One region of the Streptomyces capparidis genome, then DNA from elsewhere that is predicted to be linked to it. Evidence: riboswitches for the same ligand, from Rfam matches in the RefSeq annotation. Region 1 holds a riboswitch; the other holds the start of a gene.
What was found. A riboswitch is a leader RNA that binds a small molecule or an ion and turns the genes downstream of it on or off. The one in region 1 is predicted to bind thiamine pyrophosphate.
Positions count from the first base shown of each region.

Region 2: another riboswitch for thiamine pyrophosphate. It lies ahead of ACYVO2_RS02850 (purine-cytosine permease family protein); the one in region 1 lies ahead of thiO (glycine oxidase ThiO).

Region 1 covers NZ_BAAGTD010000015.1:136,966-141,155, forward strand. Annotated here, with positions in the region: gene ACYVO2_RS14935 (thiazole synthase) at 1-208, opposite strand, end outside; gene thiS (sulfur carrier protein ThiS) at 217-435, opposite strand; gene thiO (glycine oxidase ThiO) at 432-1,688, opposite strand; TPP riboswitch at 1,685-1,798, opposite strand; gene ACYVO2_RS14950 (hypothetical protein) at 1,847-2,203, shown strand; gene ACYVO2_RS14955 (NAD(P)/FAD-dependent oxidoreductase) at 2,279-3,469, shown strand; gene ACYVO2_RS14960 (Rv2175c family DNA-binding protein) at 3,654-4,019, shown strand; gene thiE (thiamine phosphate synthase) at 4,016-4,190, shown strand, end outside.
Region 2 covers NZ_BAAGTD010000002.1:185,420-189,609, reverse strand. Annotated here, with positions in the region: gene ACYVO2_RS02865 (hypothetical protein) at 1-383, opposite strand, end outside; tRNA gene ACYVO2_RS02860 (tRNA-Ser) at 509-595, opposite strand; gene ACYVO2_RS02855 (S1C family serine protease) at 645-1,955, opposite strand; TPP riboswitch at 2,288-2,399, shown strand; gene ACYVO2_RS02850 (purine-cytosine permease family protein) at 2,393-3,787, shown strand; gene ACYVO2_RS02845 (glycerophosphodiester phosphodiesterase family protein) at 3,792-4,190, shown strand, end outside.

The DNA.
Region 1 (4,190 bases):
GCAGCACCTGGATGCCGTTGCGCCGCAGCACCCCGAGCACCGAGCCCTTGACGGTGGGGTCCACCCGGCGCATGGCGACGGTGGTCAGCTCGGTGCCGGAGGCCAGCAGCGCGCGCTCCAGCACGTCCAGGCTGGGCGCGCCGCCCGTGCCCATGATCAGCCGGGAGGCGAAGGTGGTGCCTGCGATGGTCAGCGGGTCGTCCGCCATGGTGGTGCTCAGCCTCCCTGGACCGCGGTGAGGACCTCGACGCGGTCGCCGTCCCGCAGGGTCGTCGCCGCCCACCGGCCCCGGGGCACCACGGCCTCGTTGACGGCGGCGGCGACGCCGGACGGCGCCGTGGTCAGTGCGGCGACGAGCCGGTCGAGGGTGGTGCCCCCGGGGACGTCGCGGGGCTCTCCGTTGACGGAGACGGACACGGTGACGGTCGAGGTCATGGGGCAACCTTCCGCTCGTCGGAATGCGCGTCGGACTGCTCGGGGGCCCGCCCCGCGGCGTGCCCCGCCCGGGCGGGCGCGCGCTCCGCCCGGCGGGGGACGGCGGCGGGGAAGCGCCCGGGGGAGAAGGGGCGGGCCAGCTCGGGCACCTCGCCGGTGGTGAGGATCCGGGCCATCACGTCTCCGGTGACCGGGGTCAGCAGGATGCCGTTGCGGTGGTGCCCGGTGGCCAGCAGCAGCCCCGGCAGCGCGGTCGGCCCGAGCAGCGGGGCGTTGTCGGGGGAGCCCGGCCGCAGGCCCGCGCAGGTCTCGGCCAGCGGCAGCTCCGTGATGCCGGGCACCAGCTCGTGCGCGTCGCGCAGCAGCTCGTACACGCCGCCCGCGGTGACCGTGGTGTCGTCCCCCAGCTCCTCGGAGGTCGCCCCGATCACCAGCTCCCCGTCGGCCCGCGGCACCAGGTAGACGTGCCCGCCGCGCACCACCGCCCGCACCGAGCGGGACAGGAACGGGGCGAACGGCGCCGGGATCCGCAGCCGCAGCACCTGCCCCTTCACCGGGCGCACCGGCGGCACCACCTCCGCGGGCAGCCCCGCCAGGCGGTCGCTGCGGCTGCCCGCCGCCACGACGGTGCGGTCCGCGGCCAGCACGGAGCCGTCCGCGAGCACCACCCCCGTGGCCCGGTCCCCGCTCACCCGCACCCCGGCCGCCGCGGCGCGGACCAGCTCCACCCCGGCCCGCTCGCAGGCCAGCACCAGGGCGTGCGCCATCCTGCGGGGGTCCACCTGGTGGTCGCCGTCCACCCGCAGCCCGCCGCGCACCCCCGGGGCCAGCATCGGCTCCAGGCGGCGGCACTCGCGGCCGGTCAGCCACTGCGCGGACAGGCCGAGGGAGGTCTGGAACGCGTGCAGCTCCCGCAGCTCCGCCCGGTCGTCGGCGTCCAGCGCCACCGCCAGCGTGCCGCACGCCCGGTACGCGCAGTCGTAGCCGGACGCCTCCTCCAGCTCGGCGACGAACGAGGGGAAGCGCTCCGCCGACGCCAGGTTCAGCCGCAGCAGCGTCTGCTCCCCGTACTGGAGTTCGGTGACCGGGGCCAGCATGCCCGCCGCGACCCGCGCCGCGCCGCCGCCCGGCTCCGGGTCCACCACCGCCACCCGCAGGCCGCCCTGTGCCGCCCGCCACGCGGTGACCAGGCCGACGACCCCGCCGCCGACCACCACCACGTCCGGGTGCGGCGCCCCACCGGAGGATCGCATGACGAACGTGCCCTCCCTTCGCCGGCATGACCCGGATCAGGTTCGTACGGTCAGGGGCCGCCCAGCCCCACTCTCAGCCCGGTCGAGTCCGGGCTCCCGCGTGTGCTCTACCCTGCCCAGCCTAGCCCCTGCCGCCGACCGCACCCCCGGAGCCCTCCGTGACCCGCTCACTCGACGGACTCGTCCTCGCCCCCGTGGCCGACCCCGAGGGCGGTGAGGTCGGCACGCTCACCCGCTTCCGCTACCGGGAGGCGGACGGGCGGATCTGGGCCTCGTACGAGGGTGGCTCGATCGAGCGGGGGTATCTGGTGGGCACCAGGCAGGGCGACCGCCTCGACTTCCGCTACGTGCAACTGCGCACCGACGGGGGCACCTCGTCGGGGCACTGCGTGAGCACCGTGGTGGAGCTCCCGGACGGCAGGCTGCGGCTGGAGGAGACCTGGGAGTGGGAGTCCCAGGAGGGCAGCGGCACCAGCGTCGTGGAGCAGGTGGACGCGGCGGCCGACTGCCGGTGATCGTCCCGAGGGCGGCGCACCCGCGGCCCCCGGTTGCTGGGAAGTGTCTGTCGATGGCTTGGACGAGGAGTGCGGATGCGGCGGGTCGTGGTGGTCGGAGCCGGGATGGCCGGGGTGCAGACGGCGGTGTGCCTGCGCGAACAGGGATTCACCGGGCGGCTGACCCTGGCCGGTGACGAGACCCACCCGCCGTACGACCGGCCGCCGCTGTCCAAGGGGCTGCTGCTCGGCACCGCCGAGAGCTCCGCGTTCGACGTGGACTTCGCCGCCCTGGACGTGGAGCTGCTGCTCGGCCGCCGCGCCGTGGAGCTGCGGCCCGCCGAGCACACCCTGCTCACCGACGCGGGCCCCGTCGAGTACGACCGCCTGGTGGTGGCCACCGGAGCGGAGCCGCTGCTGCTGCCCGGCAGCGGGGCCGCGCCCGGCGTCCATGTGCTGCGCACCCTCGACGACGCGGTCGCGCTGCGGCCCGTGCTGGAGCGGGGCGACCGGGCCGTGGTGGTGGGCGCCGGGTGGATCGGGGCCGAGTTCGCCACGGCGGCGCGGCAGGCCGGGTGCCCGGTCACCGTCGTGGAGGCGGCGCCGACCCCGCTCGCCGGGGCGCTGCCCGGTGAGGTCGGGGAGCGGATGCGGCCCTGGTACGCCGAGGCCGGGGCGGAGCTGATCACCGGGGTGGCGGTGCGGTCCGTCGAGGTCGGCTCGGTGCTGCTCGCCGACGGGCGGCGGCTGCCCGCCGACGCCGTCGTGGTCGGCATCGGGGCGCGGCCCGCCACCGCCTGGCTGGAGGGCTCGGGGGTGGCGCTCGGGCCCGACGGGTCCGTCCTCGCCGACGACCGGCTGCGCACCACCGCGCCCGACGTGTTCGCCGTCGGCGACTGCGCCTCCTTCCCCTCGGCCAGGTACGGCACCCGGCTGCTGGTCCACCACTGGGACAACGCGGTGCAGGGGCCCAAGGCGGTGGCGGCGAACGTGCTCGGCGCCGAGACGGCGTACGACCCGGTGCCGTACTTCTGGTCGGAGCAGTTCGGCCGCTTCGTCCAGTACGCCGGGCACCACTCGGCGGCGGACGAGCTGGTGTGGCGCGGCGACCCGGGCGAGGCGGCGTGGTCGGTGTGCTGGCTGCGGGACGGGGTGCTGGCCGCCCTGCTGGCGGTGGGCCGCCCCCGCGACCTGGCGCAGGGCCGCAAGCTGATCGAGAAGGGCGCCGCGATGGCCCGGCCCCTCCTCGCCGACGCCTCCGTCCCCCTGAAGTCCGCGGTGGCCTGAGACCCCGCCTCCCCGGCGGCGGCACGGCAACGGGGCGGGGCCCCCGCCCCGCCCCCGCGGCGGCGCGCCGCGTCTTCCCGTCGTGCCCCTTCCGCGCCCCGCGCGGTCCCCGCGCCTCCGTCTCGCCCGGACGGGCGGGGGTCGTGAGTACCCGGATGTCCCACCGGGATGGCACGCTTGTTTCGTGACCGAGATCGACGCGAAGCTTGACGCACTCGTGGGCTCCTGGCTGACCCTCCCCGACATCGCGGAGCGGCTGGACGTGGAGGTGACGAGGGTGCGGCAAATGGTCAAGGAAGGCCTGCTCATCGCCGTGCGCCGGGGCGAGAACCGCGCGCTGCACGTCCCCGCCGAGTTCATCGGCGAAGGCAGGATCGTCAAGGGCCTCACCGGAACGCTGACCCTCCTCAAGGACGACGGGTTCAGCGACGAGGAGGCCCTGGAGTGGCTGTTCACCGAGGACCCCACCCTCCCGGGAACGCCCGTGCGGGCCCTGCGGGAGAACCGGGGCACCGAGGTGAAGCGCCGCGCCCAGGCGCTCGCCCTGTGAGCGACGGGAGGGCCGGCACCCGGCGCGAACGGCTCGCCGGCGCCCTGCTCTACCTGTGCACCGACGCCCGCACCCGGCAGGGCGACCTGCCAGAGTTCCTCGACGCCGTCCTGGCCGCCGGGGTGGACATCGTCCAGCTCCGCGACAAGGGCATGGAGGCCCGCGAGGAGC
Region 2 (4,190 bases), on a different contig from region 1:
TGCTCATGAACCAGACGCACGACTTCCTCTCGACTGGACTGCTCAAAGGTGACAGCGAGCCGAGCGAGCATCAGGTATCTGACGGCATTGTCTATCTGCATAGATAGCTGAGCGTCACTGATCAACACCGAGACCTCACGGAGCCGCTTTTCGATGTCTCGCACACCGGAGCCGCTCCACCACTCATGTTCCTTGTAGCCAGCGACTACTTCTTTCGCCGACGAGGCAAGTCGCGCCAGCAGATCGCCGACCTCGGGAGGGGGCGCCTGACGACGCCGTTTCTCCTGCACATGCTGGTGCCATGCTGCCCAGAGGCCCGCAGGACCACCGATTGCGCCGACGATGCCACCGCCCGCGGCGAGCCATTCCAACGCCCCAGCCATCCACACTCCCCGTGCCCGTCACGTGCCCGTTAGTGCGGTGAACCAGAGGCAGTGACGGTGCTCCACAGTTAGATGAAAGCAAGTGGGCCCCCGACCGATAGAGCTGGTCAGGGGCCACCTACCTGCGGAGGGTGTGGGATTTGAACCCACGGTGACGTCGCCGCCACGACGGTTTTCAAGACCGTTCCCTTAGGCCGCTCGGGCAACCCTCCAGTGCCGTCACTGCCCGTGACGGCACGGAGGTCAGCCTAACGGTAGGGGTCAGGGGTTGTCGCCCTTCCTTTCGCCGAGGGTGAGGGTCACCTCGCGGCTCTGGCCGTTGCGCTCGTAGGTGACCTTCACCTTGTCGCCGGGCTTGTAGGTCCAGATCTCGCTGACCAGTTGCGGGCCGCTCTCGATCAGGGTGTCGTTCAGCTTGGTGATCACGTCGCCGGGCTTCAGGCCCGCCTGGGCCGCCGGGCCGCCGGGGGTGATGGCGGGGGTGCCGTCGATGGAGTCGGGGGAGATCTGGGCGCCCTTGCCGTCGTACTCGTCGTTGCGCAGGACGCCCATCACCGCGTACACCGGCTCGCCGGTCCTGATCAGGGTGTCGGCGACCCACTTGGCCTGGTTGATCGGGATGGCGAAGCCGAGGCCGATGCTGCCGCCCTGCTCGGTGCCGCCGAACGGATCGCTGCCGCTGTCGGCGGGGCGGATCGCGGAGTTGATGCCGATCACCCGGCCGGAGCCGTCCAGCAGGGGGCCGCCGGAGTTGCCGGGGTTGATGGAGGCGTCGGTCTGGATGGCGCTCATGTAGGACGGCTGCGTGCCGTCGCCGCCGCCGGCCGCGACGGGGCGGTTCTTGGCGCTGACGATGCCGGTGGTGACGGTGCCGGACAGGCCGAAGGGGGCGCCGATGGCGATGGTGGGGTCGCCGACGACGACCTCCGCGGAGTTGCCGAGCGGCAGCGGGGTCAGCTTGACGCCGGAGGGGTCGTCCAGCTTGATGACGGCCACGTCGTAGCCCTGGGCGCGGCCGACCACCGAGGCGCGGTACTGCTTGCCGTCGGAGAAGGTGACGGTGAGCTTGCCGCCCTCCGCGGCGGGGGCGACGACGTGGTTGTTGGTGAGGATGTGGCCTTCCTTGTCGTACACGAAGCCGGTGCCGGTGCCGCTCTCGCCCTGGCCCTCGGCGTTGATCGTGACGACGCTCGGCAGGGCCGACTTCGCTATGCCCGCCACGCTGTCCGGCTTGCGGTTGAGGGCGGCCGGGTCGGCGGAGGTGGACACGGTGGTGCTGCCGCCGCCTCCGTCGGAGCTGTCGGCGGCCACGTAGCCGATGCCGCCGCCGAGGGCACCCGCGAGCAGCGCGGCCGCCGCGACCAGGGCGACGAGGCCGCCGCGGCCGCGGCGGGGAGGGGCGCCGTGCGCGCCGTGGCCGGGCGCCTGCGGCCATCCGGGGAAGGTGGCCGTGGGCGGGGCGGCGTACGGGGAGCCGTGGACGGGGCCGGGGGCGTACCCGGGGGGTGGCGGCGGGCCCGCGGGGTTGGGGGCGGGGGTCGCGGCGGCGGGGAACTGCGCGGTCGAGTCCATGCCGGGCTGGTCGGGCCCTCCGGCGCCCGTCGGCCTGTTCTCGTGCTCGGTGCTCACAGCGGTCTCCTTCGTCGCACAGTCAGCCGGTGGTAGGGGCGGTCGCCCGGCGTACGGCCGCTCCGCGTGCCGGGGCGGCGGCTCGGTGGCGCCGCGTCCCGGACTGTTCCGTCGTCCTTCAGTGCCCAAGCCTCTCTCATCCCGCGTTGAACCGCCGTAAGCAGTCCCGGCACGGAGCGGGCGTCTTCTTTATCTCCGGTTAATGTTCCTATTTTGGGATCTTCTGGTCGTCGCTGCTTGGCGGGCTCCTGTACAGCGCCTACCATGCACCGGTCGAACGCACACGCGGGAGCTCGGGGAACCGGGCTGAGAGGGCACTTGGAGACCGTGCCGACCGCCTGAACCTGTCCGGGTAATGCCGGCGTAGGGAGAGAGCCGTCGTGACGGCACCGTCATCGGCGCGCGAGGATTCCGCGCGCACGTCCACCCGTACGAGTGACCCGGCGCACGCCGAGGCTCCTCTGGTCCTCGACACCGCGCCGCCCAGGCCCCTCGGCCTGCGCGACCAGGCCGCCTTCTGGGCCAACCTCGGGGTGAGCCTGCTCGGCTTCTCCGGCGCCGCCTGGGTGCTCACCCCCAGCGGCCACCCGCAGTTGTCCCTGCTCGCCGCGCTCACCGCGACCGTGGTCGGCACCCTGTTCGGCACCGCCATGCTCGCCGTCTCCGGCGTGCTCGGCGCCCGCACCGGCGCGCCCGCGATGGCGCTGCTGCGCGGCCTGTTCGGCACCCGCCTCTCGTACCTGCCGACCGTGCTGAACGTGGTGCAGTGCATCGGCTGGGGCGTGTTCGAGCTGACCGTGATCACCATGGGCGTGGAGGCGATGACCGACGGCCGCGGGCCGCACTGGCTGTACGTGGCGCTGGCCGGCGTGCTCACCACCGCGCTGACCATCCGGCCGCTGGGGTCGGTGCGGCTGCTGCGGCGGTACGTGACCGTCGCCGTGGGCGTGGCGATGCTCTACTTCACCGTCCAGTTGCTGCGCGCGGACACCCCGCCGCTGAACGACGGCTCCTGGGACGGCTTCCTGCCCGCCGTGGACTCCGCGCTCGCGGTCGCGGTGTCGTTCGTGCCGATGGCCGCCGACTACACCCGGCACTCCCGCTCGTCCGCCCGGTCGTTCTGGGGCACGCTGGTCGGCTACTCCACCGCGCAGGTGTGGTGCTACCTGCTGGGCCTGATCGCCCTGCTCCAGGTGGGCGGGGACACGGACAAGATCTTCGACACGTTCCTCGGTGTGACCGCGGGATGGGTGTTCTTCCTGGTGCTGGTGGTGCGGGAGGTGGACCAGTCGTTCGCGAACGTCTACTCCACCGCGATGTCCCTGCACAACCTGCTGCCCCGGGTGGACCGGCGGATCCTGACCCTGGGGATCGGGACGCTGGTGACCGTGCTCGCGATGATGGTGGACGACTTCTCCACATACGAGTCGTTCCTCTATCTGATCGGTTCGGTGTTCGTCCCGATGTTCGCCGTGACCGCCGCCGACTACTTCCTCGGCACGGGACGGCGCGGCTGGGACATGTCGCAACAGGCCCCGACCCGCTGGGCGATGCTGCTCCCCTGGGCCCTCGGCTTCGCCACGTACCAGCTCATCAACCCCACGCAACTCACCGGCTGGGCGGACTTCTGGCCCCGGTTCTGGGCCCGCGCCCAGGAACTGACGGGCATTCACGCCACCGAGTGGACCTCGGCGTCCCTGTTCTCCTTCGTCGTCGCCGCGGTCGCGGCCCTGGCCCTCTCCTTCCCCGTCCGGCGGCGGGCGGTGGCACGATGACCCGGTGACTACCGCGTACACCGGCCCGGGCGGCGCCCGCGGCGCCATCCGCGTCGTCGCCCACCGCGGCTCCTCGGAGGACGCCCCCGAGCACACCCTGGCCGCCTACCGGAAAGCGATCGAGGACGGCGCCGACGCGCTCGAGTGCGACGTGCGGCTGACCGCGGACGGCCATCTGGTGTGCGTCCACGACCGCCGGGTCGACCGCACCTCCAACGGCCGCGGCGCCGTCTCGACGCTCGAACTCGCCGACCTGGCCGCGCTGGACTTCGGCTCGTGGAAGGCGGCCGAGCGCGGCGAGCGGTCCGCGGGCGACGACTGGGAGGGCGTGGAGACCACCGGCGCCGAGACCCCGGGCGCGGGCGGCACCGGCCGCAGGCACTCCGTGCTCACCCTGGAGCGG